DNA from 4 places in the Paenibacillus sp. FSL P4-0081 genome. Region 2 is predicted to be linked to each of the others. Evidence: riboswitches for the same ligand, from Rfam matches in the RefSeq annotation. Region 2 holds a riboswitch; each other region holds the start of a gene.
The links. A riboswitch is a leader RNA that binds a small molecule or an ion and turns the genes downstream of it on or off. The one in region 2 is predicted to bind cyclic di-AMP.
Positions count from the first base shown of each region.

Region 1: linked by a shared signal. The riboswitch ahead of P40081_RS09245 (NfeD family membrane protein) and the one ahead of P40081_RS03065 (hypothetical protein) in region 2 are both predicted to bind cyclic di-AMP.
Region 3: linked by a shared signal. The riboswitch ahead of P40081_RS00150 (resuscitation-promoting factor) and the one ahead of P40081_RS03065 (hypothetical protein) in region 2 are both predicted to bind cyclic di-AMP.
Region 4: linked by a shared signal. The riboswitch ahead of P40081_RS00495 (C40 family peptidase) and the one ahead of P40081_RS03065 (hypothetical protein) in region 2 are both predicted to bind cyclic di-AMP.

Region 1 covers NZ_CP009280.1:2,170,516-2,178,626, reverse strand. The annotation lists gene P40081_RS09260 (glycoside hydrolase family 10 protein) at 1-494, opposite strand, end outside; gene P40081_RS09255 (MATE family efflux transporter) at 1,135-2,520, opposite strand; gene P40081_RS09250 (flotillin family protein) at 2,699-4,120, opposite strand; gene P40081_RS09245 (NfeD family membrane protein) at 4,143-4,688, opposite strand; cyclic di-AMP (ydaO/yuaA leader) riboswitch at 4,846-5,032, opposite strand; gene P40081_RS09240 (glycoside hydrolase family 88/105 protein) at 5,305-7,707, opposite strand; gene P40081_RS09235 (hypothetical protein) at 7,704-8,111, opposite strand, start outside.
Region 2 covers NZ_CP009280.1:685,258-693,368, reverse strand. The annotation lists gene P40081_RS03095 (ThuA domain-containing protein) at 1-194, opposite strand, end outside; gene P40081_RS03090 (SDR family NAD(P)-dependent oxidoreductase) at 271-993, opposite strand; gene ytxJ (bacillithiol system redox-active protein YtxJ) at 1,226-1,552, shown strand; gene P40081_RS03080 (glutaredoxin family protein) at 1,549-1,791, shown strand; gene P40081_RS03075 (oxidoreductase) at 1,864-2,886, opposite strand; gene P40081_RS03070 (MerR family transcriptional regulator) at 2,919-3,320, opposite strand; cyclic di-AMP (ydaO/yuaA leader) riboswitch at 3,924-4,091, shown strand; gene P40081_RS03065 (hypothetical protein) at 4,267-4,713, shown strand; gene P40081_RS03060 (hypothetical protein) at 5,013-5,201, opposite strand; gene P40081_RS03055 (hypothetical protein) at 5,304-5,600, opposite strand; gene P40081_RS03050 (class I SAM-dependent methyltransferase) at 5,726-6,355, shown strand; gene P40081_RS39680 (hypothetical protein) at 6,430-6,552, opposite strand; gene P40081_RS03040 (ABC transporter substrate-binding protein) at 6,659-8,026, opposite strand.
Region 3 covers NZ_CP009280.1:27,973-36,083, reverse strand. The annotation lists gene yabG (sporulation peptidase YabG) at 1-806, opposite strand, end outside; gene rsmA (16S rRNA (adenine(1518)-N(6)/adenine(1519)-N(6))-dimethyltransferase RsmA) at 880-1,764, opposite strand; gene rnmV (ribonuclease M5) at 1,761-2,312, opposite strand; gene P40081_RS00150 (resuscitation-promoting factor) at 2,473-3,633, opposite strand; cyclic di-AMP (ydaO/yuaA leader) riboswitch at 3,922-4,151, opposite strand; gene P40081_RS00145 (TatD family hydrolase) at 4,350-5,120, opposite strand; gene P40081_RS00140 (HD domain-containing protein) at 5,174-6,457, opposite strand; gene P40081_RS00135 (AbrB/MazE/SpoVT family DNA-binding domain-containing protein) at 6,762-7,016, shown strand; gene rsmI (16S rRNA (cytidine(1402)-2'-O)-methyltransferase) at 7,939-8,111, opposite strand, start outside.
Region 4 covers NZ_CP009280.1:98,694-106,804, forward strand. The annotation lists gene P40081_RS00455 (ATP-binding protein) at 1-91, shown strand, start outside; gene rluF (23S rRNA pseudouridine(2604) synthase RluF) at 97-798, shown strand; gene motB (flagellar motor protein MotB) at 898-1,716, opposite strand; gene motA (flagellar motor stator protein MotA) at 1,700-2,500, opposite strand; gene P40081_RS00475 (hypothetical protein) at 2,706-2,999, shown strand; gene P40081_RS00480 (4a-hydroxytetrahydrobiopterin dehydratase) at 3,212-3,487, shown strand; gene P40081_RS00485 (c-type cytochrome) at 3,594-3,950, opposite strand; gene P40081_RS00490 (GNAT family N-acetyltransferase) at 4,077-4,562, opposite strand; gene P40081_RS00495 (C40 family peptidase) at 4,811-5,302, opposite strand; cyclic di-AMP (ydaO/yuaA leader) riboswitch at 5,308-5,451, opposite strand; gene P40081_RS00500 (C40 family peptidase) at 5,839-6,267, opposite strand; cyclic di-AMP (ydaO/yuaA leader) riboswitch at 6,325-6,463, opposite strand; gene P40081_RS00505 (hypothetical protein) at 6,681-7,478, opposite strand; gene P40081_RS00510 (M1 family metallopeptidase) at 7,523-8,111, opposite strand, start outside.

The DNA.
Region 1 (8,111 bases), 1.5 Mb from region 2:
AAGGCATAATCCTTCTTGTCGGGGTCCACGGCACTGGTATCCACAGTGAATGTTTTCTTTAGTGTGACTGATTGGCCTGCCACATAGGGTACTGCCGTATAATTCCCATAGCTTTTCACTGTCTGGAGCGCCGCCGCCGCATCGTCCGGGACCGCTACATTTGCATCAACGTAGACGACAGCAGTGACGGTGTACGTGTGCCCGTTCTTGAGGCCGACATCCGAGAAATTAAAATCAACCGCATCCCAGTTATTTACCCGGTTGTTTACGTATAACGCTGCCCCATCGGCATTTCCGTCAAAAGAAACTCCCGTGACTGCACTGAGGCTGGCGCCTCCGGATTGGACTGCCTTGCCTGTGCCGCCCGCAAAGCTTTCGTGGTATACCGTGGCCGGGGCCTCTGCTGCCTGAGCAGCCGGAATATACCCGCCTGCCGGAAGAAGCAGGACGGCTGCCAGTAATACGAGAGAGACTTGCTTGATTATTCGCTTCATGCATTGCACTCCTCTGTATGAATTTGGGTTTCTTTTGAGTTAAGCGCTTACAGTTATGTGAAAGCTGCCCCCCTTCTCAACCCAAATCGTAGCATAATGCAAAAAAAGCGTCTTACCCGAAACTAAAGATTGTACCGTGCTTTTTATAGTTCATTTCACTGGAGTGTCAGAACTAAGAAGCACCTGTTTGCCACTTTATAAGCCGGATGCTATAGAGGCCGGATTAGTAGCAGTTGGATTTACTACACTTGCTGATGAGCGAATGTCCCCCTGCTTAATCAGCAGTTGGATAAACAGCACTTAAATCACTCCATTTCATCCAAAGTAGTGAAAACTACCCCTATTAGATGTTGTTTTTCCACTTGCTTCCGCACATCGCTCAGAAATTGACGAATTAAGATACGTTTTTCCACTTGCTGGCCTGAAGAAGCCACTCCTACCGGAGAACACTTGGACAGCCCGACGCGGCTCGACATCATATCGCGCCAGCCTTCACTTCATTACACCACGTGCAGGGAATCTGCACGCGATACAAAAAACGCAGAGCAGCGCCACTTAATAACGGGCAACGCTGCTCTGTTGTCTTACATTTATGGGAAAACTACTTACGGGACAGCCTTTAGATCAGCAGCCACAGCGTTCATATCAGCTTATGCGCAAACCATTTGTCGCCTCTGAAGCGCCATAGAAACACAAATCCCCGGACGGCCCACTCGCAGTTCATCGCCAGCCAGACCCCCAGCACACCGTAGCCTAGGACGATCCCGAGAATGTAACCGAATACGACCCGGAACAGCCACATCGACAGCATGGAGGTGATAGAGGTGAAGCGGGAATCCCCCGCTGCCCGCAGCGCGGACGGCAGAATGAAGCTGACCGCCCACAGCGGAATCTGGGCAATAGCATTCACCAGCAGGACTACAAACAAGTCGTCAATGATCTCAGGAGGCGGAGAGAAGATTGACACCAGCGGATGGAACAGCGGCATCAGGAGCAGGGCGACCAAGGCATACGAGGCTGAACCGATCCAGAGGAAGGACTTGATGAATTTTCTGGCATCTGCCACATCCCCCCGCCCGATGCTTTGGCCCACCACCGTCACGATCGTCAGAGACAACGCACTGGCCGGTATCTGAAACACCATCGCCAGCGAGCCGGCAATAGCATTGGTCGCAATCGCATAGGTGCCCATACTAACAATAAAAATCTGGGTCAGCAGCTTGCCGCCATTGAAGAACATCTGCTCAGCTGCAAATGGAACGCCGATGAACATAATTCTGCGCAGCATAGAGACCGGAACATGGAACAGGTCGCGGACCCGCACACGCAGTACCGTGTCAATCTTGAACAGGTACACCAGGGCAAAGATCATGCCCGCATACCGCGCGATATTGACCGCCAGCGTCATCCCCAGCACACCCATGTGCAGCAGGTTAATGAAGACTACGTTCAGAAGTACGTACAGCAGATTCATGATCAGCGACAGCATCAGCGAAGCCCGCGTCCTGCCGACGCCGCGCAGCGCACCGCACACAGCCTGAACCACGGCGATCCCCAGATAAGAAATACTGCTGCCGATCATGTAGATCCGGGCATTATCCAGCACATCGGCGGAAGCTGTTCCGAACAGCAGGTTCAGTATCGGCGTGTGGAAGCCCATGAGCAGAAGTCCGATTCCCACGGCGATCAGCGATACCGAGGTAACCGAACCCGCCGTAGCCTGGGATACCATCCGGTCGTTGCCGCTGCCTTTGTACTGCGCAACGACCACTGTCCCGCCGGTAGCAATGGCAACGAATACGTTGATCAGGAATATATTCAGTGAATCTACCATATTCACCGCACTGACCGCCGCCATGCCGGATGAGCTGATCATCGCAGTGTTTACCAGATTAAGCCCGATGATGAAAGCCTGGTCAATCAGGATCGGAATAAATAAAGCTACAATTTGCCGGTAATCCATCCCTTCCCCGGAAAGGTACTTCTCCAGCCATTTTTTGGCCGGCAGTCGAGCCTGAAGCTGCATAAATATATCACATTCTTTTCTGTAGAATAATTGCGAGCAGACAGTACATTCCTTCCAGTTTACTACAAATCCAGCTTCACGTCTGTGACCAGTGAGAATAACCGGCACACAAAAAAGCAATAAATCCGCAATTCTCCATTAACGAAAGAACGGCGGCTTTATTGCTGCTGTATATGAATTACTGCTCTTTATCCCGGCCAAGCAGTCCGCTGAGCGCTTCGGTCACATTCATACCGGTAAGCGTCTGGGTCAACTCAGGAACCTGGGCCATTATTTTGGCGATATCACCGGTAATTTTGTTCACGCCTGAGGTAGCTCCATCCTGGGAAATCACTGTAATCTTATCCACCTTGGCGAGCGGGGAAGCAATTTTCTCAGCCAGCTCCGGCAGTATTTTCAGGAATTCCACGGTAAGCGCAGCTTGTGTGAACTGTTTGTACGCTTCGGCTTTCTTCTCCAGGGCTCCCGCTTCCGCCGCTCCGGCCAGCTGGACAATCTCCGCATTCGCTCTCCCTTTCGCCAGCTCAGCTTCCGCCGTGGCCAGTCCGCGCTTGGTCGTTGTCGCTGCCTCGGCTTCCGCCTCAAGAATCTGCCGCTGCTTGGCGGCTTCCGCTCTCATGACCGTAGCCTGGTTCTCCGCCTGGGCAGGCTTGATCACCGTTGCCTCCAGCTCCCGCTGTCTCAGCTCGACTTCAATTTCCCGGACTGTGCGGTTGGCCTCCGCTTCCATCTGCGTGATTTTGACCTGTTCGGTAACGAGCGATTGCTTAATTTTGTTCTGCTGCAATTCATACGCAAGATCCGCCTGTGCCTTCTTCACTTCTGTCTCCAGCTTGAAATCCGCCTGCTTGATGTTCAGTTCCTTCTCAAACAGGGATTCCTTCGCGCGGGCGGCGGTTCCCGCTTCAATGGTGGCCTGATGCGCATTGGCTTTGGCAATGGAGGATTCCTTCTCCGCCTCGGCCTGCTTGATCTGAATGTCGCGTTCCGCTTCCGCCTTGGCAATGCTGGCATCGCGGCGGATGCGCTCAATTTCCGGAACCCCCATATTGTCGATATACCCTTTGTCATCCGTAATTTTCTTGATGGTGAAGCTGACGACCTCAAGCCCCATCTTGTCGAGGTCCTCCGAGCAGGTCTCCCTCATCTTGCTGTTGATTTCATCAGGCGTCTTTAGGATGGATTCCACCGTCAATTGCCCGATTAAGCCGCGCAGGTGGCCCTCCACCGAATGCAGGATAATCGTCTCGCGGTCTTCTTCCGGCCGGTCGATGAACTGCTCACTGGCCGTCAGAATAGCGGTGGGATCGCTTTTGATTTTTATCTGGGCGACCGCCTCCAGGTTGAGCTTGATGCCCTGCCGGGAGAACATCGCCTGCGCCGGAATGACATCGAAGCTCATCAGCATCATCGAGATGGTCTTATTGTTCTGGAAGCCGGGGATGACGAACGTCCCGCCGCCCTGCACCACTCTTTTACCGCCGAGACCGTATACAATCATCGCCTGATTGGGCGGGACTTTTTTATAAGCGGTCACGATACTGAACAAAGCCAGCAGAATAACAACAACAATGCCTGAGATTAAATAAAGAATAACCATTTGGTCCGACACTCCCCGTCATTTATACTTCTCCGAATTCCCTCTCGAAGAGGGTTACTTCCGCCATTCCCTTATCCACCTTCAAAATAATCACCCTGTCGCCCCTCACGAGCTGCTGGCCGGTTGCTGCCCGCACTCCAATGGAGCGCATCGTTCCGTGCAGCACATATTTCATTTCCCCGGCTGCCCCATCCGCTGCAGGCACACTGATGTATCCAAGCTGCCCTGCCTGCTCATAATCCAATTCATTCATGCTGCTGTCATACCGGGTCATCACCCGGGCCAGCACTGCATACATCAGACACCCTGTCAGCAAGGCAATCATGGTACAGATCAGCACTACTGCAAGCACGCTCATTCCGCTGAAGCGGATAAGCACATAACCAGAGCCGCCCCAGACTGTTACAAACACCATCAGCGGGAGTATAGGCACAAAGCCCGGACCCCCGGCGTCACCGCCCCCCGCATGCAGATGACCCGCCAGGCTATGCCCGTGAAGTCCGCCGCTGAGGAGCAGGAGCAGTCCGACCCAGAAGCACACGATAAATATAGTTAAGATAACGATCACCTCCTTAGGCAGTTCAGATCACATTATAAAGATACTTTTTACGTTGTTATATGAATTGTTATTCTTGATTCAGACCGTCTTCCCCCACTGCCTGCACAGCAAAAAGACCACAGCAGCAGCAGGGCTCTCCGTGGTCGGTTAATCGATCATGGCGCTCATCCTCTCTCTTCGAGGCTTACGGGGTTAGCTGACGGATTCGGGCAGCGAGATTGCCCTACCTTGCCGGAGCACCGTTACAGCATGCAGCAAGGATTCACCCCAGGTGAGCGGCCGCTATCTGAGCAAAAGCCGTAATCACCGTTGGTTCCCCCGTTCCCATTACTGGAATTCAGCCATTTGAGAACAGTTAAATTTCATTCGGTTGTTGATTTGAATCTTACGCCTGCAGCCATTTAATGTAAAACGCTGCGGTTGACAAAAGAAGCCAAAAATGCCGTCCCTGCATGAATGAAGGCGTATTCTTTGCTTTCGTTCTTAAGCGGCCGATGATTTACTCCTTCTTGCTCCGTTTCTCTGGAGCAGTGCTGTTACATAGCAAAGAGGCTGTCTAGTAAGCAGTGAATCTGCTTACTAGACAGCCCCGGCCGGCAAATATTATCAATACAGTATAATTTCTTTATCGTTTCTGTGCTTCCAGCTCCCGCGTAAGCTCCAGCGCTTCAATACCGGCCAGCAGTACTATGCCAATTCCGTGAGTATCGTTGAGCTGCCAGGTGAGCTGCTCCTTGTAATAGAGCTTATTGAAGGAGTAGCCTGATCCCCGGCAGACGCCGTAGACATTCCCCTGCTTGTCGATGCAGTATTCGGCAAGGGCGTGCCAGCCGCGTATTGCTGCAGCGGCGTAGGGTTGCGGCTTGAGCAGCCAGCCTCTGCGTACCCCTCTCGCGAAGGCATACACGAACATTGAAGAGCAGGATGCCTCCGCATAGGTTTCAGCATCCGTCAGAACTTGATGCCATAGCCCTGCTGCATCCTGTAGCCGCAGATACCCTTCACACAGCTCCCGGAAATAATCCAGCAGCTCCGGCTGCTGCGGGTGCTGCTCCGGCAGAATCTCCAGCAGCTCGGTCAGTGAGAACAGCACCCAGCCGTTGCCTCTGCCCCAAGGCACACCGTTCGGCTTGCCGAATTTATAGTCATAGACATGGTGCATAATGCCAAGCTCCGGCTGGAACAGCCGCGCGCGGTAATGCAGAAACTGGGCCACGGCGTCATCCAGATAGGCAGCATTGCCGGTCAGCTGATAGTACCGGACCAGAAAAGGGGTGCTCATATACAAATCATCACACCACATTGTTCCCTGCATGAAATCGGTCGTGCCCCGGGTGCGGTAGAGCGCACCCGCCTCGTCACGGGACTGTGTCCCTTGAATGTAGCGGGCAATGTATTCTGCCGCCCCGGCTGCTCCAGGCAGCGGCTGCACGCTGTGCGCTGCCAGCATCGCCGCACCGAATGAGCCGCAATCATCCAGGGAGTCGATTAGCGCCAGCTGCTGATTAATTCCCGGAGCGCCGTAACGGCCCGTGTCCCAGAGTGAATATTCATGAAGCCGTGTGCACTGCTCAATATGGCCTCTGGTATAAGCGGTGTAATGGGAATCATCCAGCACTGTCCCTGTGCACAGCAGCCCGTATAACGTCACGCCCAGCGGATAATTCCAGCGTCCGTACAGCGTGCTCTCCAGATACGGCCTGACCGCTCCGCCGGGGCGGTCTACCCGCCAGAAGCAGCTCTCCGCCCCTTCCCCAAAGGGAGTATCCATCATAGCCGCCGCAGCAGCCTCCGGTGCAGCCGATGCAAGGAAGGTCCCCAGATACAGCCAGGGTCCTGCCTGCCCTTCCACAGGATGCGGCAAGACCAGGTTCACGGTGTCCGCTTCCGCTTCTCCCCCTGCGTCCGCCGCTTCCAGCCGGAAGCCCCAGTCCGGGCCGCCGCAGACGGCCTCGACCAGCAGATCATGGCTGCCGAAGCCCAGCGGCAGCACACATTCAAGCCCGGCACTCCCCCCGGGCTGGATGGCGGCAAGCCTGCCATCCACATAGACCCGGAGTGCCGCCACGTCCCGGCTGCGGAGGCTCAGCCGGGTGTCAGTGAAGCCCGGCGCTGTCACCGCCAGCCGGCTCCAGGCCAGCGCCTTCGCGCCGGGAACCTCGCCGAAGATACGCGCGAGATTCCCGGCGCAGGCCACGGTATCCGGCCATCCGGCCTGCGGATACCAGGCACAGCGGGACGCGAGCGCCGCTTCGTCCGCGCCGCTGCGGAATGCGCTTTGCAGCGGCTCCGCCTGGAGTGCTGCTGTTCCTCCTTGAGGAACGCCGGCGCGCTCGCACTCCGGCTGCAGCATCCATCTGCTCTGCTGCGGCGCGCTGTAAATCCAGCCCTCACAGCCGCTGCGCCCGGCTGTCGGGGCCAGGAAATGCAGCGGCGCGCCTTTCACGCTGCCCGTGCCGAAGATGCCGCCGCAGCCCGTGCCGACTGCGGTGAATTCCAGCAGCACATGGTTCCAGCCCTGGCTTAGCCCGGTCCGGAAGTAGGCCCTGCGGTCCGGAAATACATCGTCGTTCAGATTGGACTGGAACACGGCGGAGCCATTGACATAGACCGTTACCGGACCGAAGCAGCTGACAGCCAGCGGGATATCGCTCTCTGCTTCGCTCCACAGCTTGCCCCAGACATAGACAAATTCCCCGTCCTGCAGCTCCGGCAGCCGTTCCTTCAGATTCATCTCATACCGGCAGTCGGATAGCCGCGGAAAGCTGTCCTCCAGATGCACCCGGTACACTGGAGGCTGCGGCGGATTGGCACCGATATAGCGATTGGCTACGATCGCAAGCACGGATTCGGTATGCTCTCCAGCCGTACGCACGATAGAATTCTGCGGATCAAAATATGCCGGAACACCAGCCTCCACAGTCTTGCTGTTCTTCACAGTCCCGCCAGCCTCCACAGTATGCCCGCTCTTCGCTGCCTCACCACTCTTCACCGTCACCCTTCCATTGCCTGCCTCACCGCCTATCACAACGCCACCTCACCGCCGGGATAGAGGGTGGAGCTGTACAGCCGCTTGGGCTGCGGCAGCTGCCGCCCGGGATGCACCGCCTGCAGCGGGAGCGGTTCGCCGGCATAGACGGCCGCAAGCTCATCCGTATAAATAATGACCTGCTCGGTCCCGCTGCCCAGCAGGTCCCCATGCACGGCGTATCCCTGCTCGGCAAACCGGGCAACGATATTCATATAGCCGTCATAGAGCGCGGGAAGCACAGCTTCGCCCCGGCGGTAAGCAAGAATATAATCCGGCGCATCCTTCCAGAAATGACTTACGGCTTCAACGATCGTCAGCCAGCCGTCCGTGGTGCGCTCTTCCTTCCACAGCTCCTGACCGGACTGGTCCAGCAGAAACATCGCGTCTTTACCGCGCAGGCC
Region 2 (8,111 bases):
TCAGAGAATTCAGTATAGGAGACCACCAGCTTGCAGTCCGACAATTGTTCCTTGTTCATCAGCCCGTAATCCTCAGTCGATACGACCTGAAGCTCCGGCTCCAGCAGCTGCTCGATCTCACGGTCTACTCCCGTGAACGGATGATATTTAACCTCGGTATAGCTGCCAAACGCAAGTGCTTTGAAGGAAGTCATTGCATTCACACCTCTCTTGTGCAAAGTTGATCATCTATTATTGCTTAATCCATTATCCCACAAAAGTCCGCTGCTGTTACCAGGGCCAGAGATTGCCGTCCAGATCGATGTACACCGGTTCCTCGCCCAGATATTTCTTATGATCCTGTACGATATTCATGATCTTATACGCTGATTCCTCCGGGGGAATCGGTGCTTCCATATTCTTCTCTCCGCTCATATAAGACTGCAGCCAGCCGGGATGAAAGACCATCACCTGTCCGCCCAGCTTACGCAGATGATTGTGCATCAGCGAGGACTGCATATTCAGCGCCGCCTTCGACATGCAGTAGCCGTACATATTAATTCTTTTGTTCCGGCTGATACTGCCTGCCTCTGAGGAGATGTTAATAATTAGCCGCTGCTTGCCCTGCAGAAGCAATCCCATCAACGCGTTGCTCACCCGGAGTGCGCCGAGCGTATTCACATTATAGAGCTGCGCCATAGCCTCATCATCCATATCCACGAGCATTGTAGCATTGTCCGCCTGGTGGATAATACCGGCATTGTTGATAATAATATCGATGTGTCCTGTACTGCCGGCAATACTCCGCGCTGCCTCTTTCACGCTCTCTGCGCTGCCGATATCAAGAGGGACCAGCATCAGAGTGTCCTGGTATTGCGCTTTCAAAGCCTCTAGTGCCTCCACTTCCGGTAAATACCGGCCGGCAAACACTGTGTATTTATTCTCAAGAAGAAAGCGTACCAGATAAAACCCGAGCCCGCGGTCGGCACCGGTTACAAAAGCGACCCTTTTCATGAATTGCACACCCCCTCATACCTGCTTATTTATGCGCAGAGCGTTGCTGCATCACTCTCACATTAGCATGGCAATAGGGCTTAATCAACATCCCGTAAGGGAGGGGGATAAGCCTGCTGAACATTCTTTTGCTTTAATTTTGAACTATGTTACAATCAAGAATAATAGTTGTTAACAACACAATTGTTGACAAGATGCTTTCTAAATTCTATTCCAGGAAGGTGATCCTCTGATGTCTATTCAACAAATCCATACACTGGATGAACTGCAACAATACGTAGGGCAACCCGGCAAAAAATTGCTCTTCAAGCACAGCACCACCTGCCCGATCAGTGCCAAAGCAAATGAGGAGTTCCAGGCCTATACACAGAATTCCGACACGCCTGCCGCCATTGTACATGTTATCGAAGACCGTCCGGTCTCCAATCAGATTGCCGAGGATTTCGGGATTAAGCATGAATCGCCGCAGATTTTCCTGCTGGAGGATGGTGAGGTCCGCTGGAACACTTCCCACTGGAAAATCACCCGTGGCGCCATCAAGGAAGCTGTGGAGCAATGAGCCAGAACGTAATCATCTATTCCACATCCGGCTGCAGCGACTGCAATCAGGTGAAGCAGCTGCTTGAGAGCAAGGGCATTCCCTTCGAAGTCAGAGATGTGATGACCAGTACCGTCTATCAGGAAGAAGTCGAGAAGCTGGGCTTCATGGGTGTTCCAGTCACCGTATCCGGAGACCGGGCTGTCAAGGGCTTCAATCTTCCTGAGCTTCAGGAGCTTATTGAGGCAGCGGTACAGTAAGGATTCAGTCAGTTATGCAAAATGGTGCCGCCCTCTTTACAGGGCCGGCACCATTTTTGTCGTTCAGATCTGTCAGGCCGGGAATGTAACCCCCGTCATAGCTTCACTCAGCTCCCACAGCGTCAGAGCGTTGCCCGGATCAATCGCCCAGTCCTGCACCCCAGGCTGGTGCGAATCCCCGGACTCCGCTACAGGAGCGATGTCAGCATCCTCGCAATACACGCCGCCCTTGCCGTCGAGCAGCGGACTCACCGCGCACCAGACACTGGTCGCGGCTCCCTGCTGGACCGTCTTCATATGACTTGTACGCCCGGCCGGAATGCGGTTGCCCGCTTCATCCAGCGCCCCCATGCCGCGCAGCTCGTCATCCGACAGATGCCGGGCCAGATCGGTCAGGATGCTGCCGGGATGCACGGAGAATGCCCGGACACCATGTGCTTGCCCGCGTTTGTCCAGTTCAAGGGCGAACAGCACATTGGCGGACTTCGACTGGCCGTAGGCTGTCCATTTCTCATAGGCTCTACGCTCAAAATTCACGTCTGCGAAATCAACACCGGCAATGCGATGGCCGCGTGAAGATACGGAGACTACCCGCGCGCCTCCGCCCTGCACCAGCGCCGGCCAGAGCCGGGCCGCCAGCTGGAAATGCCCCAGATGGTTGGTCGCGAACTGCGCTTCGTACCCGCGGCTGTCGCGGGCCAGCGGCGAGGCCATGATGCCTGCGCTGTGAATCAGCATATGCAGCGGCCGGCCGGAGTCCAGGAACCGCTGCGCGAAGGCATCCACAGATGCCGGGTCCAGCAAATCCAGCGCCTCCAGCTCGACACCGGGAATCCCGGCAAGGGCAAGCCGGGCCTTCTCCGGTGTCCGAACGGGAACTATCACAGTGGCCCCCGCGGCAGCCAGGACACGTGTGGTCTCCAGGCCCAGGCCGGAGTAGCCGCCGGTCACGACCGCTATTTTACCGCTCAGATTATGGCCTTGGATTACTTGCTCTGCCGTAGTGTCCGGACCCCATCCGGAAGGAATCGGTCGCTGCATAAACTTCGTATTACTCGCCTCATTGTTTGTCTCATTGTTCGACTCTTTACTCATCCCGCTTTTCAGCTCCGTATTCATCCCAATTTTCACACTTCGTTCCTCCTCTGTTCCATTTCCGCGATGAACCTGCCGTCCTTAAGCTCCCGGAAGTTCTTCAGCTTGTATTTCATAAGCTCCAGTGCCGCCGTAAGTTCCGTAAGCTGCTCTTCAATCAACGTTTTATGCCCGTCCAGCACACTGTAGCATTCCTCGTAGTCCTCTTCCGCTGAAGCCCTGATATATTCTTGAATGGTGCGCAGCGGCATATGGGTTCTTTTGAGAATAGCGACGAAATGCACCCGGTCCAGCTCACGCCTGCTGTATGCCCGCTGGCCGTTCTCCTTGCGGCTTGCCGGGGGCAGGAGCTTGATTTTCTCATAATAGCGGATGGTATCCTGGCTGAGTCCTGTCCGCTCTGCTACCTCGGCGATCGTAAAAACAGGCTCCATTGGCTGCTGGCCTCCTTCCTAATCTAGCTTCTTAATCCAGCTTCTTAGTTTGGCTTTCAGTCTTGGTAATTTACTGACCGTCTGCCCTTACAGAATCAAATGATAATCCCTGGAGTAGGGTCCAAGTCAAGCATTCGGGAAGCGGGAATTAGGCCTTCCCGGATGTATAGTTTGTGCGGCTAGAAAGGTACACTTTTCGTAGAATCAGGCTCTAATTCAGGTACAAATTGTAAACCGCCATAATTACTCTAATAACACATTCACGAATCTATTTGCCAGACGGGTAACGCTTACTTCATCTTCAATCTCTCATTATCTCCCGATTACTCACTAATACGCCATTTCACAAAAAATCAATATCGACGGCGTTTCCGGTCTAACGCATTAATATTTCCGGAGTTCCCTCACCGCTACCTCCCAAAAATAAAAAACGGCGATTGAGCGAGATAAACGGATGATAATCGGCCACATATATGGTTTTAGTCTCCAATATTCCTCGCGAAGCAGCAATTTATTGCAAATCCGGCGCAGAAGCACTCTTTTCCATTTTTACAAAGACAATCCTGAAAGGGTATGATTCGTGTTGAAAGTTACCAGCGATAATGTGAATGCACGCTGAATTTCCGCCAAGCGGAAAACGGGGGAACCATCAGGCCGCAGGCCTACTTGGGGTGAATCCGAAGGAGACTTCAATTACGCAGTCTCAAAAGGTAGGGCGACTCTCACCGTCCGAATCCGACAGCTAACCCCGTAAGCGTAAAGAGAGAGATCTTGATCCGCCACGATTTTGCCCCAGGCTTCTTACGCCTGTAACAAAACCGCAGCAGAGGTCCTCCTCTGTCTGCGGTTTTTTGCGCACTTATTCCGGCGGATCAGCATTTCGGCAAACCTATCAACTACATATCCAAACTATAAATCGCCCACATTCAGGAAGGAACGTGTCCACATGCCAGACCCATTATCGTCCAATGCAGTTCCCGCTGCCGGATTCACCAGCTATATTGAGCAATATAGCGGAACCATCTATGCGCTAAGCTGTCTCCTGCTGGAGAAGGGCGCCCGCGCCGATCAAGCCGCAATTGCTACATTCGCGGCACTCTATGAGCCTTGGCTCAAGGGCAGCATCCAAGCAGATGCTTACTCCCTTGCCGCCTACAGGGAATGCATCCGGCAATGCTCGCTGGTTGCTCAAGACCGCGGCCGCTGCTCTTCTGCCCTGCTCACCTGGGAGGATCAGATCGCCAGCGCCTTATGGTACGGCATCCAGCTGCCGCTGCCCGAGATCAGCCTCATCCTGCAGCGAAGCGTTCCTGAGCTGAAAGCGCAGCTCAGAGGGATTCGCGAACAGATGGCTGCTGCGCGGCCAGCTGTCCCGCGTCCGTCGGCGGGATAATAGGGAAGATGGCTAGGCCTGCAACAATAGACTCAATCATGCCACTGCGATCCATGCGGACTCAGAGGACCTTAACTAACCAGTTTCGCCTCATTTTGAGCTCCTTCGAACAATATAAGCGCGCCTGAGTCCGCAACGGGCAAAAAAGCAGGCTTTTTCACAAAATAAGGTCCTCTCAGTCCGCGTAGCAAGCGCTGCATAGAGTAAATCCGCTGACGTCGTACATATTAATAAAAGCCGCAGCATCCGCCACGGCTCTCCATTTGCTAATGCTATGCTATCTGTTCCAGTGCCAGAAATCAGCGCTTGCCCTTGCCGCCCTTGGCGAACCGCCAAAAAGCCATGCAGCATCCGAGCAGCCCGACGCCCAGCAAGATGGTCTGCAGTGCTCCCAGCCAGGTTGATTTGTCCGACGGGATCAGGCTGCTGATAATGATCAGCAGGATGGAGACCACGACCAGCACGGGGGTTTGTCTACTTTTTTTCACAAAAAATCACCACTCCTAATTACTAATATTACTAAGGTACACTATCTGCGGGGGTTTAACCAGTTTAGAGTGGTTTGTGATCACTCTATAGAACAGCATTATTTATAAGCCCGTTTCATCACTACAGGTCATCCACCTTCCATATCCCATCATTTTAATCATTGAATAGACAGCGGTATCATCACTCCCGTTATCCCAGGACCTGTCCACTACCACTTCGTATTCATCAGCGTTTATTTTATTCATTTCATTAATTTCGTAATCTGTTATATTTGCCGTCTCCTTGCTGATTTCAGCATACAGAGCCTTCCTTTCATCTATCGTCTTACTTTCTGAGGTATCTCCGGAACACCACATGTGCACTTTCGCAATGAAATCATCCAGATAGCTCACTACCACACTGTTCAACTCCGGATCATCACTTAGCTAAAATACGAAGGTTAACAATAACATTGCAAATTGGTTCTATCGTAGATATAATATGTCCGTAATAACTATTTAGTGTAATTAAAGGAGATCGGGCTATGACGGAGTTCTGGGAAGCAAGCTTCATAGAAAAACAAACGATGTGGGGATTTGAACCTTCTGACTCGGCAATCTTAACCAAGGATTTTTTCCTTGAAAAGAATGTTAAAGACATCCTGATTCCCGGCATTGGATATGGCAGAAATGCAAAGGTTTTTATGGACAATGGTATAGATGTTACTGGTATTGAAATTTCGCAAACAGCGATTGATCTGGCGAGGCAGCGCGGGCTGGATATGAATGTTTACCACGGCTCGGTAACCGACATGCCATTTGACAACAAACTCTATGACGGTATTTTCTGCTATGCACTGATTCACTTATTGGATCAGCGTGAGCGGGAGAAGTTCATTCAGGATTGTTATAATCAGCTGAAGCCGGGAGGATATATGGTCTTTACAACGGTATCCAAAAAAGCACCAATGTACGGTAAGGGCGTCCAACTGGATACAGACTATTTCGAAATCATGGACCGAGTGAAAATGTTTTTTTATGATGCTGACTCCATTCAACAAGACTTTGCCAACTATGGCCTGGTCGAGATATCAGAAATAGATGAGCCCGGTAAGAATATGAAAAACAAACCTTCCATAAACTTCTTATTTGTAAAATGTAAAAAGGAAGGATAGCGCTCCAAGCGCACTGTCTGCATAAGTAAAAAAAGCCCACCCGCCTCCCCCGGCGAATGGGCTTTGATCTATGTTTACTGGCTGCGCTTCTGATATCTGCCAAAGGCTATGATGGTCACCACTATACCCACAATGCCTATACCCGTTAGCATCCCTTGCGTGAAATCTATCAGGTTGCTTCCGTTAGAAACTAACATTCGGCCCGCCTTTAGTGAAAGAAAAGAAGGGAATTGTAATAATGTGTGTTCCAATCTGGTAAGTTGATGATTAAATGATCCTGATTTCAGAAACACATTGTGTTAATTACCTTTTCATCTGAGCCTTTGCCACTTTATCAGCAGCAGCTTGTGTTTGTGTTTGAATTGCAGCAGTAGCTTTGTCTAATGTTTTCTTCCCGTTTACTACCTGTGTCAGTTCTTCAGATAGTATTGACCAAAAATCCAATTCCAAATCTGGTGACTTGTTCATGAGCGCATAACTTGTAATAGATGAATTGAAGTTAGGTTTTAATTTATAGAATGCATCCAGCTTGTAACCAGAATACTCTTTAACCATGCGGGACAGAGGTGCACCTATACTATTATTAGAGTTGTTAGGTTTGTAGTATTCGTTAGCGTGGTCATCCCCATTGAAATATTTAATGAACTCCCAAGCGGCATCCAGATTCGATGCACCTGCTGGAATAGCCAAAATCTCAGAACCAAACACATATCCTGTTGACTTCCGGTCCTTAGAATCCGCAGGGCCGGCAGCCATACCAAGCGTAAACGGTTTATAATTCTTTACATTGCTATTTGCTGCTTGCAAGGACTGCAGCTGACTGATAGAGGCTACTATCATAGCGGATCGTCCCATAATGAACGGGCTGCTTTCCAGGTAACTTTTGCCCGACAGAGTGATTCTTTCGTCAAGTACCCCCGACTTCGTAGCCTCGACAGACAGGCGATAGGCATTTTTCCACGACGCTGTATTCGCAGTAGCCTTAAGAGTATTTGGATCAATATACGTTAATCCTTCTGTTCTGGCAATATCCATTACCAAATTGCTGGACCCAAAGGAGCTTAGACCCCAAATTCGGGTGTTCTTATCTCCTGTAGTAGGGAATTCACCAGCAAGTTTCAATATTTCTTCCCACGTCATTCCGTCACTTGGTGCTTTAACATGGTGCTTTTTAAATAAATCCGCATTATACAGAAGAGCATACGACTCCACCTTTAGGCTTAACCCATAAAGTTTGCCGCCGCCTTGTTCCTTCAATTCAGCAAGCAAGCCAGGGTACACTGTTGTCATGTCATACTGATCCCGTTCAATTAACGGTTCTAAATCTGCCAGCTTTTTATCTTTAGACATTTGCTGGTAATCATAGGGGGGCAGCATTACAAGATCCGGTGAATACTTTTGGATCGCCGAATTGTAATCTGTAACCGAACCTGAACCTGTAGGTGCAAAGACTTCGATGTCTGTATCCGGGTAGTTCTTACTGAACTGGTTCCCGTACGTCCTATTGAAATCATCAGCGTTCCAATACAATACTTTTAAAGTATCTTTCGTATCTGCCTGGCTATTCGAATTTGCGGAAACCAGTTGACCTGTGGCAAGACCTGCTGAGGTACCGATCAACATCACACTGAAACTAGTAAGCATGATCTTCTGTATCATATTTTTCTTCAAAAATAAAGCCTCCACTCATTTGTTATTTCAAACGGTTATTCACTTGGATGGACTCAAGTATAGAATAGAAAGCTTATAAGCCAGC
Region 3 (8,111 bases), 660 kb from region 2:
CCCTGGTTGCCGCTGATGGTATGGTTCAATACATCGCTCAAATTGACCGTATCGCGGATCGATGTGAATGAAGCCTTGGCCGCAATATAGACGGGGTCCAGGGCATGAATGAGTATTCTTCCCGGTGAGCTGGCGAAATTCGCCCCTGTGCCCAGCAGCGCCTCGAAATGCGACTGGCAGGCCCCTGCAACAATCGTCAGGGCGTCGAAATTCCGCTCATACTCCCGGGCAACCTGGATAGCCGCAACAAAATTCTGTGAATTTTTGTAGCTGCTCAAGCTGTAGAGATCATAACCCTGCTGTTGCTTAAGTACTCCGTCATGACCGGTAATCACCACGATATCCGGACGCACACGGGGCAGCAGCCGGTATAAGGTCTCCGCCATTTTGGACTCATGAATATGATGCCCTTCGGCGGGTATGCGCAACTGCTCATACAGACTCAGGCTTTTCTTCAGGTAAAGCGCATCGCCATCCAAATGCAGCACCTTACCCGGCACTTCAAAGTAAGCAGCTTCCTTGGGAGATTGGGTCCAGGTCCCGGATACACTCTCTCCGCTGCGCTGGCTCTGCTCCTGACGGTCTTTACGCAGCCAGCTCAGGGATTCTATGGCTTTGATCTGCGCCTGCTGCCCCCGCTCTGTAATCCGGGTAGGAGGCACCTGCACCAGATCATCCAGCGGAGAGTCCGCCAGCAACCGGAATTCCGTCCCCTTGATGACGGCTTTATTCTGCACTATATTCTCTACCCGGAAAGTCACATCGCCGCCATAAGATTTACGTATGACCAAGTCTCCTAAATTCATTACAACACCACCTCTACCCCATGTTATGGGCAAAGGTCCCGGTTGGTTCATCACCCGGAGTGTTTTCTGCTGATTATACGATTCCTGCAGCCAGCAGGACAGCGCTTAGCCGCGCATATTCCTCCAGGCTAAGTGTCTCTCCGCGGCGGGACGGCTCTATCCCTGCTTCAGCCAGCAGGGCCTCCAGACGCTCACGCCCCTCTTCAGCGAAGTAGCGGGCCTTCAGGTTATTGGCGATCGTCTTGCGCCGCTGGGTGAAGGATGCCTGGACAACATCGAAGAAATGCTTCTCGTCGGCAACTTCAACCGGAGGACGCTCTCTGACCTTCAGACGGATGACGGCTGATTCTACATTCGGCTGCGGAATGAACACTGTCCGGGGTACCATGCAGACCAGCTCGGGCTCACTGTAATACTGGACGGCAATACTAAGACTTCCGTACTCTTTGCCCCCAGGAGAAGCAGCCATACGTTCGGCAACTTCCTTCTGGATCATAACGACGATGTTATCAAGCGGCAGCTTCTCTTCCAGCAGCTTCATGAGAATCGGGGTCGTCACATAATACGGGAGGTTGGCCACTACGCTGACCCGGTCCACACCGGCAAAATCTTCGGCAAACAGCTCCTGCATGTTGACCTTCAGTACATCATCATTGCGGATCTTTACATGGGGATAGGGTGACAGGACATCCCTGAGGATCGGGATCAGTCTGCGGTCAATCTCCACCGCTGTGACCGCTCCTGCTGTCATCGCCAGCCTTTCCGTCAGGGCTCCGATACCCGGGCCAATCTCCAGTGCGCCTGCTGCAGAATCCAGACCTGCGGCATCGACAATTTTGTCCAGAATATTCTGGTCGATCAAAAAGTTCTGGCCCAGGCTTTTTTTGAACGAAAACCCGTACCGCTGTATGATTGCTTTGGTTCTAGTTGGGGATGAGATATTCAGAGTGTCGCTCATGAAGTAATGCCTCCCTGATCAATTTGGGCGAGAGCGCGCGCGAACTCTTCGCGTGTAATACCGAACATCGCCAGACGCTTGTACAGCTGCTTGCCGTTGCAATAACCGATACCCAGCAGATTGCCAAGCTGCATTCTTCTCTCTGCTGCCTGTGCGTGTACCATCATACCTGCGGCCATAAGATCATCCAGCCCGATTACAGCCGGTGCCCCTTCAAAAGAAGTGTGGACATGCTCCAGCGCATGGCGGATGGCCTCAGGCGAGGCATTCTCCACACCTATATCCCCTTTGCGGGTAGCATCCTTCTCCGGAATGAATGCGTGCTTGCATCCGGGTACCTTGGAGGAGACAATTTTGCGAATTCGCTCTCCGGCATGATCGGGATCCGTGAGGATGATAACCCCTCTGCGTTCCATGGCTAATGTAATCTTCGCAATGACCTTGCGGTCCACTGCGGAACCGCCTGTTTCAATCGTATCCGCTTCTACGGCCCGCTTAACGGCCACGGTATCGCTTTTACCTTCGACGACAATTAATTCTTTAATCATAAATAATTTACTCCCTTACTCTAAAACGCAAAAAGAAGAGGATTCGCTCCCCTTCTTTTTGGCTAAAGAATGTATAAGTGATGAGCGGCAGCTCTCTAAATTCCGTAAGTGCTACCCCCACTATATCTTATAAACCGCTAATTTGCAAAAGACTTGCCGCTTAGTTAAGCTCCGGCTTCACAGGTCCAATCACATAGATGGTCCGCGACTTCCGGCCGAAATTACGGGCATGGCTCAGTGAATCGTAGTAAACATCCACCTTGTTGCCTTTAATGGCACCGCCGGTATCCTCTGCTCGGCGAAACCCTAATCCCTCAATGTACACCCACCAGCCAATTGGTATTACATTCGGATCCACTGCAATAGTGCGGCCTTCCGTTACGCGTGTGCCGGAGGCGGTGCGTGTTCCAATTCCCGGTTCTTCCGAGGAATAAGCCGTCATGGATACGTTTTTGATCATTTTTTTGTATTCAAAATCTACGCCTGCCTTGCTCGTGACGTTGTTGCTCTTCGCACTGACTTTGGATGATTTGGAGGTTGTTGTTGCTTTGGATGTAGTTGCAGCAGCTACAACAGGCTTCGGAACCGCTTTGGTACCGACAGCAATAACCTTATCTTTGGTTACCGTCTGAACTTCCTTGCCGACCATATTCATGGAGACTAGCTCCCCATCCTGATATATCTTCTCGATATGCTGGATGATCGCGCCCGGCTTGCCTGCCTGTGCAACTCTTACGTCTCCCTTATACAGAGAGGGGTCTGCGGTTTTGATGACCTTAAAAGGCAAGTTTACTGTCCGCTGTACGGTCTGCTTGGTAATACGGACAATCTTGACTTCCATGTCGGGTGTGACTGCGGTATCAAGCGAAGGGAAAATCTTGTCATTGCCCTCCAGGCTGTAACCCAGCTTGGTAATGGCATCTCCGAGCGAATCCTCGGTGGTGTATATGGTCTTGGTTGCACCGTCTGCAGTAAGCACAAGCTTCTGCGCACGGGTGATTACGACACGGTCGCCGTCTTGTATTTCATCACTAAGGCCAATAGATAGCTCATCATACGGCTGCAGCGAAATTTGTTCCTTTGCCAGCACATCACTGAGCAGCGCTTCCCGCGTCTCCAGTGTCTGTACCTGTCCGTCTATAACTAAAATAATTTCTTTATTACTCTGACCGTGTACGTACAGCAGAATTAACAGTGCGATAACAATCGATATCACACCTGCAAGTGAAAGTACGCGAGGATTCACTTGCTTCAACCGTAATGCGAAAGACCTGCTGGATGATTGCGAATCATGGGATACCTCTGGTTGGAATACGCCCACTCTCTCCATCCTCCTTACATAGCCCCGTCGTCCAAGTTATATCAAGGTGACTGCATCATTTCTGACGAAACTAGGTTTGAGATTGCAACAGGATACGCCCGCATTGCTCCAGCGTTTCCTGCTCATGGATCGCCTGCTCGGCATAGCTACTCCGGATATCTGTTATATAACAGTATGCCGGGAACATCCGCATTATTCAAAACAAAAAAAAGCCCAAAAAAGAGTTCACAGAGGACTCTTTCGTGGCTTCTCCGGTGTCGAATACGCGGGAATGTTTATGCACGAGGTTTCCTCTCTTACTTGCGCTTACGGGGTTAGCTGTCGGGTTCGGGCATAAGAGAGACGCCCTATCTCAGGTCACCCGCTCACGGCGGTTGCCCTCAAATTCACCCCAAAGACCACGTGAAGAAATCAAATAAAGTCTGCGGCAATTCTGTGTTGTACTCTATGTACGGGCATGCGGCAGGGCATTTATTGGTTCCCCCGTTCTCCATACGGAGACTCAGCGAGACGATCCATGAAATAGTGACTGTCACAGTAACAACAGCTCACTGCACTGAAAAGATGATATCCTGTTTTGATGCATGTTGTAAAGGACGATTCAACCACGTTTACGTAAAAAAATGATTAAAATATTGTAATATTCAGCCGTTTTTAGACTATAAAAGTTTAATATATCGGCTATACTTCATTTTTCACCGCTTTTTCTCCCGTTTTCAGACAATCCCAAATCGTTCCAGTGCGTTCGCATACGTAATTTCCGCCAATTCCTGTAAATCAATCCCTTTTATTGCCGCAGCTGCCTCCGCTACCAGTCTTACATGTGCGGTCTCATTCCGCTTGCCGCGGAAGGGGTGCGGAGTCAAATATGGGGAGTCCGTTTCGATCAGCAGCCGGTCCAGAGGAGTCTGGGCGAGCACCTCTTTGGGCACCCTGGCATTCTTAAACGTAATCGGTCCGCCGAAGGACAAATGGAAGCCGAGATCCAGACACATTTTGGCGCTTTCCCAGCTGCCGGAGAACGAATGCATCACCCCTCCAACCTCACCCGCTTTTTCCTCCCGCAGAATCCGGATTACATCCTCGTGGGCATCGCGGTTATGGATACAGATTGGCATCTTCAGTTCACGAGCCAGGCCAATTTGCTTGCGGAATACCTCATGCTGCACATCCTTAGGAGAGGTGTCCCAATAATAGTCAAGTCCGATCTCACCGATGGCCACTACCTTGGGATGACTGCAAAGCGATGCGATCCATTCGAGGTCGCCCTCCTTCATACTGAATGCATCCTGTGGATGCCAGCCCACCGCTGCATAAATATAATCATATTTCTCTGCGAGCTCCATCGTTGTCGGAATCGTTTCCCGGTTGAAACCGATATTGATCATTTTACTGACTCCGGACTCCAGCGCCCGGGCGATTACCTCCTCGCGGTCCTCGTCGAATTGCGGAGCATCCAGATGGGTATGTGTGTCGAATAACTGCATTATATTTCATCCTTTCCGCCTTGATTTCTATGATGAATTACAAGTATTTTAGGTTATTTTGCAAAAATATCTGCGATGGAGGGCGGCAACTGTGGAAGGGCTTTCTGCAGCCTGTCCTGCGGGAAATAGAGATGGTATCTGCCTCGGTGAATCCCGCTGATTGAGCGTACAATATCCGATACCTCTGAGATCTCCCGCAGCTTATCATGACGGTCCAGAAGCAGAATCTGCTTGCTGTCAAAAGCATCCCCCGGACGGAATACATCATAAGGAAGATCTGTCGGAAAATCAATTTCCAGATCATAATCAGCACGCAGTCCGGCACCGGCAAAGCTGCGGCGGATTTCGTCAATTGTCTCTGTATCCAGATGCTCCATCTCCACATATTTATACAGTTTACGATGAATAAACCGGCTGCACAAGTCGCTTAAAATTTCATCTTTCTCCAGCGTCCACTGCATGAAGGCTGTCTGCATCAATGCCTCATCCAGCAGCAGGTACTGCTCCACCGTTACATCCCCGCGGAACAAATCACTTAGCGGCTCAATCATGAACCGGAAACCATAATCCTCCTGTACCAGCTCCTTGGCTCTGCGGAGAATCTGGCGCAGAATAATTTCCGAGCTGCGTGTTACCGGATGGAAATAGACCTGCCAGTACATCTGATAACGTGACATCAGGTAATCCTCAATCGCATGCATCCCGGATTCTTTAACAACTACCCGGCCGTCATAGGGGCGCAGCATCCGCAGAATCCGGTCAATATCAATGGTTCCGTAATTTACCCCTGTATAATAGGCATCACGCAAAAGATAATCCATCCGGTCCGCATCCAGCGGCCCCGACACCAAATTGACAACAATTTCATGCTCATACGTTTTGGAGATCACAGAGGCTACTTTATTGGGGAAATCCTCAGCTACATCACGCAGAATAGCGGTGATTTCCGTATCCTCCAGAATGATCCGGCAGGTCCAGTCCTCATGATCCATTTCAAAAGCTTCTTCTATAGAATGGGAAAACGGGCCATGTCCCAAATCATGCAGCAGCGCCGCACACAGGGTAAGCAGACTCTCCTCAGGCATCCAATCCTTATATCCGCTCCGTTCAAACTGCGATATAATCCGCCGGGTAATTTCATAAACACCAAGCGAATGGGAAAACCGGCTGTGTTCTGCGCCATGGAAAGTCAGATAAGAGGTACCGAGCTGGCGGATGCGCCGCAGACGCTGGAACTCCTTGGTGTTAATCAGACGCCAGATAATGGTGTCCTGGACGTGAATGTAGTTATGAACCGGATCTTTAAATACCTTCTCTTCTGTCAGCGGTTGCTTCATGAGATCAACTCCTTTGAATAATATCCATAGAAATAGGGGGGAATTACAGTTATAATAATAAATATTGTCGTACTTTGTCGAATTATGACAATTTAGCAATTTACAAATCGACAAATATTTTCGAGGTTCTTTTTGGGATATATGCCTAACCAATGGCGGTATGAATGTTTCCTTCAAAGTTTCCTTAAAATTCGCCTCAAAAAAGGTTGACTGTTTTGGGAATGGTTGGTATTATAAATATCATAAAACAGTGAACAATGTCGAATATTGACGCTTTTGATAATTGAGAGGAGCAACGATTGTAATGATGAAATCAACAGGAATTGTACGTAAGGTAGATGAGCTTGGACGGGTCGTTATTCCAATTGAATTGCGCCGCACACTGGGTATTGGAGAAAAAGATGCGCTCGAAATTTACGTGGACGGTGAGCGGATCATGCTTAAGAAATATGAGCCTGCCTGCATTTTCTGCGGTAATGCTGAGAATGTAACCTATTTCAAAGGTAAAATTGTTTGTCATGAATGTATTTCTGCTATCCCTACCCCTGTGACAAACTAAACCAAATAGGTTATAATAGGAACTAATCAAATTGTTAATTCTAACCTTTTTATATCTCCTTGGCCTCCCGTTAGCGCGGGAGGTATTTTTTTGCACTTTTTTCGGGGACTTTCCCCGGATACCCCTTTACCCTATTTAAACATTAACTATTAAATTCATAACCCTAAAATTATAACCATTAAATCATGAGCATTAAATTCTTCTTACCCTCCCAAACCCTCCCTATAGGGAGGGCCCCAAGGGCCCCAGCCCTCTGGACACCCGGAAGCTTGGTTAACTCTGTGTAGGGTGCGGAAGGAAGGCTTGTTCGACGGTGGACCAGCCCTTTTCGGACTCCCTGAAGGTGCGTCCTCAGGGCTTTGCCATGCGCAGTGCACAGAGTTTCGCCACACGCTTCGCTCTAGCGTCGGATGTGCGGTTACGCTCTTAGGTGACGCTAGCTCGTGGAACCGCTCTCCCTGCGGGAATCGCTTTACAGCCGAGCCAATTAGTGACTTTGGCGCGTACTATGGTTATTTTCCTCCGTGTTACCTTCGTGCTTCAGCACGCTCTCCCTGAGGATTCGCTATGTCAGCGCGGCCAAATGACTTTCGTTCGGGCAGATAGCATAGGTGTAATATTGGATAATCGGTCTTGGAAAAAATGGATAGCTGCATTCTGTACAGTTATTTAATACCAAAGTGAGTGGATGATTAATTTAGTTGCATTTCATACAATTATATCCATACATATCCTCTAAATCATCCTTTTTCCATAAATATAAATGTACAAACTACACTTATATCTAATATAAGGAATAATTATATCCAAATAAGTGTACAGAATACAATTATTTCATCAAGCATTCTAATCATCTGAGCTATTTCCGAGTTTATCTAACAGATGCTTAACTCGCAATAATGTGATCAGTTACGCTATCCCCTTATTCCCGCTCCAGCAGCGCATTATAAATATCGCGCTTGGCCAAGCCACGGTCAGAGGCAGCTTTTTTCATCGCGTCTTTGCGCGTCAAGCCTGATGTTTCATAATGGGCAACATGAGCTTCGATGCTCAGCTCCCGCCACCAGGAGGACTCGGCGAGCTCCGCCTCTTCTT
Region 4 (8,111 bases), 590 kb from region 2:
GTACGGACGGGGTGCGCAGGTGACCATTAAGCTGCCTGAAGCCGGGGAGAATAACCTTCCGTCAGGCATGTATATAGAACGGAGTGAATGACAGACATGAGAATTAATAAGTTCATCAGTGAGACAGGGTACTGTTCGCGCCGTGAAGCAGACAAGCTGGTGGAAGGGGGAAGAGTCACCATCAACGGTGAGACCGCTCTGCTGGGCAGTCAGGCAGAAGCTGGAGATACGGTGCTGATCGACGGCAAACGCCTGGAGACAGGCAGCAGGATCGTTTACATCGCACTTAATAAGCCGGTAGGCATCACATCTACTACAGAAGGCCATATTCAGGGGAATATAGTTGATTTCATCGGACATGAAGAACGTATTTTCCCTATCGGACGGCTCGACAAGGATTCTGAGGGATTAATTCTGCTGACGAATGACGGGGACATTGTGAACAAAATATTGCGTGCTGAAGGCAGACATGAGAAGGAGTATGTAGTTACCGTGGACAGGCCAGTCACGCAATCTTTCCTTACGGGCATGGCCACCGGGGTGAAGATTCTGGGCAGCAGAACGCTCCCTTGTGAGGTAACACGGATCAGCGAGCGGGTATTCCGGATTATTCTTACCGAGGGCAAGAACCGGCAGATCCGCCGCATGTGCAGCGCATTTGGCTATGAAGTGCGGCGTCTGCAGCGCATCCGGGTAATGAATATCCGGCTGGGCGCCCTGCAGACCGGGGAATGGCGTGATCTGTCACCGCAGGAGAAGCAGGAGCTTGGAGCTATGCTGAACTATGAGCTGCAATAAGCTTTAAATAATAAGCAATCAAACAAAGAGCTGTTCCTGAAGGCCGAATAATGGCCCGGGAACAGCTCTTATTACTTAACAAGCTATAATATATTCGCATTATTTACCGGGAGCGGCAACATCAGTAGTTTCTGTTGTTGCATCTTTGTATTTGCGGAGAACGGAGACTTCTACACGACGGTTCTTGGCGCGTCCGGCGGCAGTCGTATTCTCAGCGATGGGATGATATTCCCCGTATCCGATCGGACTGAACTTGACCGGGTCCAGATTGGGGTTAAGCAGCAGGATTTTCATGAATTGAAGGGCACGGGCCACGCTAAGATCCCAGTTGGAGGAGTAGCTGCTATTGGAGATAGGAATATTATCCGTATGTCCCTGCACTAATATATCATAATCGGGAAACTGCTGCAGCATCGTCGAGATTGACTTGGCCAGCTGGCGGGAGTCATCCTTGACCATAGCCTGTCCCGAAGCAAATAAGGCGTTGTCGCTGATCGTAATCATTAACTGGGACTGATTCAGCTTCGTACTGAGCAGATCAGTCATTCCGTTATTCTTGATGTACTGATCGAATTGCTCCTTAAGCTTCTCCAGATCCTCCTGTTCTTTGGCACGAAGTTTGGAGATCTCGGCGGTTCCTGTATTTTTATCTATAACACTATTCATTTTATCCTTATTGCCTTGGTCAAGTTGAGTACTCGTAGGTGAATCCGAGCGGAATTCCAGTACGCCGCCACCGCCGCTGAGCGCTGAATTGAACGCCTGGGCCATTTGCTCAAACTTCTGGGCGTCCGTAGCACTCATGGCATACATAACCAGGAATAGTGCAACCAGCAGGGTCATCAGATCGGAATAGGGCAGTAGCCAGGATTCATCGGCATGCTCTTCGTGCTCCTCATGCCTAGTCTTTTTGCTCATTCGAGGTGCCCTCCTTCTCACTCAGCTTGGCCCGTTCGGACGGAGTAAGGAAGACGGAAAGCTTCTGATTGATAGCAATGGTGGAGACCCCCGACTGGATAGACAACAGACCTTCTACCATCATCAGGCGGACTTCAATCTCGCGTTTGGAAATTCGTTTTAACTTGTTGGCCATAGGGTGCCACATTACATAACCGGTGAATATCCCCAGCAGAGTAGCGATGAAGGCTCCGGCAATCGCGTGGGCCAGGACATCCATATTGCTCATATCCCCCAAGGCGGCAATCAGCCCGATAACAGCCCCGAGTACCCCCAGTGTAGGTGCGTACATCCCGGCCTGGGAGAAGATTAAGGCGCCGGCTTTATGTCTATCTTCTGTAGCGTGAATATCTTCCATTAATACATCGCGGACAAATTCCTGGTCATTGCCGTCGATAATCATCCGCATACCGTTTCTAAGGAAATTATCTTCGATTTCATCGACATTGGATTCCAATGCAAGCAGTCCTTCACGGCGGGTGATGGATGCCCATTCCATAAACATTGTAATCAGTTCGGGCTTGCCGACCATCTTTTTCTTCACAAATAGGATCTTCAGCAGCTTAGGGAAATTCTTGACTTCCGACATGGGAAAGGCCATGAAGATTGAGGCGGCCGTACCAAGAAAGATAATTACATAGGCGGCGGGATTGTTCAAGCTTTCAAGCGGAGCATGCTTGAGTACCATCCCCCAGACTACTGCGATCAGACCAAAAACCAGTCCTAGTATTGTTGAAATTTCCATTTATGCACCTCGTCCATGAGAATTAAGAAGTGATCCGACTATACCGCGTTTATCATCCTTGAACCGCGGGAGGACACTCTGCACGTAACCAAATCACGTATATTCTTATTTATCGACAGCATTCCCTTTTTTGTGAAGTGATTTTTTCGGCTATAATGGATAAGGTAAGTTATTATTCATCAGCGAAGAAAACGGAGTGATTGACGTGGGAGTTAAGCATGGCAGAGATTACAGTGAAATTCTGGTTGAACTGACAGGCGCAGTCGGACGGATTTCCGACGGGTATATTTTTTTCGAAATGGAGCCTGAGGAGTGGGAGAACCTGCCGGAGGAGTCGAAGCTGGAGGTCTGGGAGGCGCTTGCGGAGGATCTGTTCTACGCACTGGGCAATGAGCCGGTGATTAAGGTCGGAAGCGGGGTTGTAATGTACGATAAAGAAACGCACCGCATCAATATTCTGCTCGGCGACGAGGATTTGGCATCGGTGGTTCTGGTGTAGACCGGAAGCAGCTGCGGAGCCGGAGTTTGTCCCAGGCATCAGCCCATGTTAAAATTGGGATGAGAAGTACTATTCGCCGGGATTTAAGAATACATTAAATCGAAAAAAATCTTTGGCCCGGCACATCCCTTGGACTTTAAGAAGCTGAGGGATGTTTTATTTGAAAGACAGGACTGCTGTGATATAGCTAATTAAGCAAGGGAGGAAACAAATTGCCATTTACAGAGGAAGAACTGCGGGAGCAGATCGGCAAGCTGGAAGGCTGGAAACTGGAAGAGGATATTATGGTGCGCAAATATATGTTCAATGAATATATGAAGGGAATTGCTTTTGTGGATGAGGTTGCTGCGATTTCGGAAGCGTTCGACCATCACCCGCATATCACCATTGACTACAAGACCGTTATCCTGCGTCTGCCTGCAGATGTGGAGAAGCTGGATATACGCCAGGCTAATGAAATTAACGAGGCTTTTGAGAAAAACCGTTAGAGGACAGGATCCTTATGGAAATGACAGTACCGCCTGATCCATAAAAATGCCCGTGCAGGGATACCAGGGTATCCTTTGCAGCGGGCATTTTGCTTTGGGCATGTTATTATTTCTTCTCGGCCAGCCATAACGCGACATTCGCAATTTCCTCAGGGGCTAGTTTGTCTTTGAAGGAAGGCATCTGCCCGCGGCCTTTGGTCACAATGCTGTAAATCTGCGCCGCGTCATGCTGTGCGCCCTCCTGCTGCAGGTTCGGCCCTACACCGCCCTGAAGCTGATCCCCGTGGCAGGTGATGCAGTTGGCTTTCACCAGGGCCTCCGCGCCGGCTGCGTCCAGCACAACCTCAGGCATTGTAGGTTTGTTCTCTTCAGCCACCTCGGCTTTGCCGGGCAGGGTAAACATTAAGACCACGGCAAAGGCACAGGCGGCAAAAAACAAACCGCTCATGATCCATTTCTGCATCTGCATCCGTCCCTCCATGTAAGCTGCTTCCTTCATTATACCGGATGGTGAAGCGTTATCATAGTATTTGTGTCAAAAAAATGAACGAAACTCCTGGGAAAATTGCAAACATACAGAAGTGGAATGCTATTTCTCATAGACCATACAATAAAATGGCTTATCGCCAGTTGGGGTTCTGCGTTCATAAGTATCCGTTATGGTAAATCCGCATTTCTGGTAAGCACGGATGGCCCGCTGATTCCAGGTCAGTACCTCCAAATCGATCTCCCGTTCCGGATAACGCTGCAAAGCCGCCTGAACGATGGCCTTCATGAACAGATGTCCCATGCCATGACCGCACAGATCGGGCCGCATGCCGATTCCAAGCCGGACTACACCCTCCATAGGGAACAGCTGGGCGAAGCCGCACAGGATTCCCTGTCCATTCACAACGGAAACGTATTGCTCGCTGCGCAGCTGCGGATCACCGAATTCAACACCGAGCGCCTGCATCTGCTCCCAGGGCATCCAGCCGTAAATATTATACGGGGGCCTGTAGTTCCACTCACAGATCTCAGCAGCATGCCGCGACTCCATAGGAACAACATAAAAAGTTACCGGGGAACTTATCATAAGCGGAGGCCTCCTTTCAATGGAACATTACTTCATTCTATAAATATTATATACAAAACGAGCCGGATTCGACGCAAAAACCTTGCAGAAAGACCGGAACTTGACAAACGCCAATAAATATTTTATGAAAGAGCGAAATTGGTGTTTTACAAATATAGAGCGGGGTAAGTAATTTTATAGACAAAAAAATAAGCCCTCCTCCAAGATTTCGGCAAAAATCCTGGAAAAGCGCTTATATTTAGGACAAATTATTGCACATCGTCATTCTCTTCGGAATCCGCAGCCACAGTCTTGTAAGCATCTGTACTCATAATCCGTTTGGCGCCAACGTAGCGGTTGACGTAGTAGCTGTCACTCAGCGAACTGATGGTTACACCACGCGAGGAAGAAGCATGTGCGAACTCACCGTCACCAACATAAATACCGACATGAGAAATGCCTTTGCCGCTTGTATTGAAGAATACAAGATCGCCCGGTCTCATTTCATCGCGGGATACAGCAGTGCCCATCTCATATTGGGAGCCGGATTGGTGGGGCAGGTTAATTCCGATCTTATCAAAAACATACATTGTAAATCCGGAGCAATCAAAACCGTTCGTGGATACACCGCCGGATACGTATTTGGTCCCGATGGCTTTGTCGATAACTTTATCCATTTTGGAATCCGCGAAAGCGCTTCCTGCTCCAATGGTGAAGATGATGGAAAAGCTTAGTACTGCGGCTGCTAGCTTCTTCTTCAAAAGTAAATACCCCTTCCAAATGCCTACGAGGTTAGCTTAAGGGTTCGGTTGAAGGTCCCCTATGACCCCTCTTAGAATAGGAGGTCAATTCACCCAAAGTTGGTTCCCCCGTTTCCCTAAATCTTTAGGGAACTCGGCACGACTGTTGATTAGGATTAGCTGTTATTCAATACATGACAAAACCTTTGTTAAAAGCGATTCAATAATTACAAAAATGTTACTAAAAGCTCACTGCGATAATTGTAGCAAAGACTAGGGCGCTTGGCAATCACTTATAACATATTAATGCATTTTTTTTGCGTTTTTTAGAGTTATAGCTGCATAGAAAGACTCATATTTACGCAGCAGGTGAGCTATTGATGGATTTTTCTTTGGATTTGGGATAAAAAGGTGTTTCAGGGCCTGCAGATGAGTGTAAAAGGTAGAATAAGGAAAAGGAAAAACCCGGAAATGATTACGGCAATAATCAAAACCGGGCTCGTATAAGTTACATTTAGTTGTTAGAGGTACGAATATTCGAGGAAATGTTCAAGGGTTCAATCGTAAGCGACAGCTTGGTAGGCTGTTGTGCTCATCACTCTTTTAGCGCCAACGTAGCGGTTGGCCCAGTATGCCTGACTCAGCGAACTGATGGTTACACCACGCGAAGTGGAGGATTGTGCGAATTTGCCATTGCCGACATAAATACCGACATGGGAAACTCCGTTGCCCAGGGTATTGAAGAATACCAAATCACCGGAACGCAAATTACTCTTGGATACGGCTGTTCCAACGCTGTACTGTGCCTTAGAGGTGCGCGGCAGGGTAAGGCCGATACTCTTGAATACGTATTTGGTGAATCCGGAACAATCAAAGCCGCTGGTGCTGGTGCCCCCGGTTTTATATGACGTTCCAATGGTTTTTGAGATCACAGTATCCATTTTGGAATCTGCGAAAGCGCTGCCTGCTCCAAGTGTGAATACCATCACAAGACCCAGCGCTGCTGCGGTGCATTTCTTCTTAAAATTCTGACTTCTCAAAAGATGTACTCCTTCCAAGGCCTGCGAGGTTAGCTTAAGGATTCGGTAGAAGGTTCCCCTATGACCCCTCTAAAGCGAGATCAATTCACCCAAAATATGGTTCCCCCACTCCCCGGTGCAGGGAATTCGGCGTTTTGTGCACCAGAATAGTGACATATCGACATAAGGTTAAAGGCTTCGGTTACATAGCTGCTTCATTCCATTTGAAAGATTACAAATTTGTTACTAGTAGTACAGGCATCATTGTACCAAAGGATTTACAGTTTTGCAAATGCACTTGTCGCAGCTGTAAACAAAAAAGAGTCATGCACCTCACCAGAGGGGCGATGACTCTTTTAGTATGCCGTTTTGGCGGCCGATTATTGTGGGAATGATTTACTGGACCAGAGATGATACTGCGCGGCTATGCCCCACATTTTGAATAGGGTGGACGGCAGTGGAGCTGCCTGGCGCAGGAACAGGGCCGGGAGGCCGGGGCAGAAGAGCGCTGCAGCGCTGCAGAGGATCAGCGTCAGCAGACTTCCTGCGCCTATAATGACGGATATCCCGATGGAGTGGAGAAGCACCTTCAGACAGACCAGCAGCGAAGTGAACATGCCCGTGCCGGCGGTATAACCGAACTGCATATACAGCAGCAGCTTGCGGATAAGGAAGAGGTAGACGAGCCAGCCCAGCACATAAGGCACGAGCGTCAGCAGCAGCGGATAATCGAGAATGCCGTTCAGAAGCAGACGGTACATCTTCGGCAGCAGCCAATAGAGCGGCAGAAGGGCCAGCGCCCATTCAACGAGACTGAACAGCAGTACAGGCAGACCATAACGCTTCATCCCGGGAAAAAAGAACAGTCCGCGCTCCCCGGCACGTTCCTGGTGAAGCTCGTGCAGCAGGCCCGCCCGGATAAAGGGGGAGAGCAGCAGCCGCAACAGAGTCAGTGCCAGGAGCAGCCATAGCCATTGCCGGACGTCCGGGTCCGTGTGCAGCGCAGCCTGCCCCTCAATATAATACAGCAGCCTGCCTATGCTACTGCCGCCGGCATTCGCATCCGGATAGCGCAGCAGTACCGGAACGACGGCGCTTTTAATGAACTTGTACATGAAGTAGCCCCAGAACAGCCGGTAGATAAATAGCAGAATCAGGATATAAAATTGCTCTTTCATGCTGTGCCAACCGCGGGTTATCGAAATTTTCACAATCCTTCACCTCACCAGACAAGAGTTCCGAGCAGGGTTTCAAGCAGTGTCGTCGCACTGAGCGTCCAGCGGGAAAGAGTATTGTGCTCAAGCTCCGCCATTCTGAAATTATTGAGATGCTTGCTCTCCAGCAGTATGGAATGTCCCGGATCAATCTCGGCGGAGACCAGAGGTGCTTTATACGATAATTCAAACGATGTTGTCTTCCCTTCGCCGTTCCAGTATTGCTGAACCGAGTACCCGTCCGAGAAAATAAATTTTACAGGGACATCCCCGTAATGGCTGCCCTTGTTACTTACCTCAACTACAGCATCATATTGAATCCCCGCTCCGTTGCCGCCGTCCCGTTTAGCCGTGAGCCTGATGTCGTCTACTGCAAAATCAGGGGCTCCGCCGCTGTAGACATACTGGTCAAAATAAGTCTGCCAGGATTGCTTGGTTACTTTCTCCACAATCTTCTGGAAGTCAGCGGTTGAGGGATGCTTGAAGCGGTATTTACGGGCATAAGCAGCGAGAATGGCATCCATGTTCTTGGCTCCTGCTAACCGTTCGATGTCACGGAGCACCAGCTTGCCCCGGATATAGACATTGCGTGTGTAG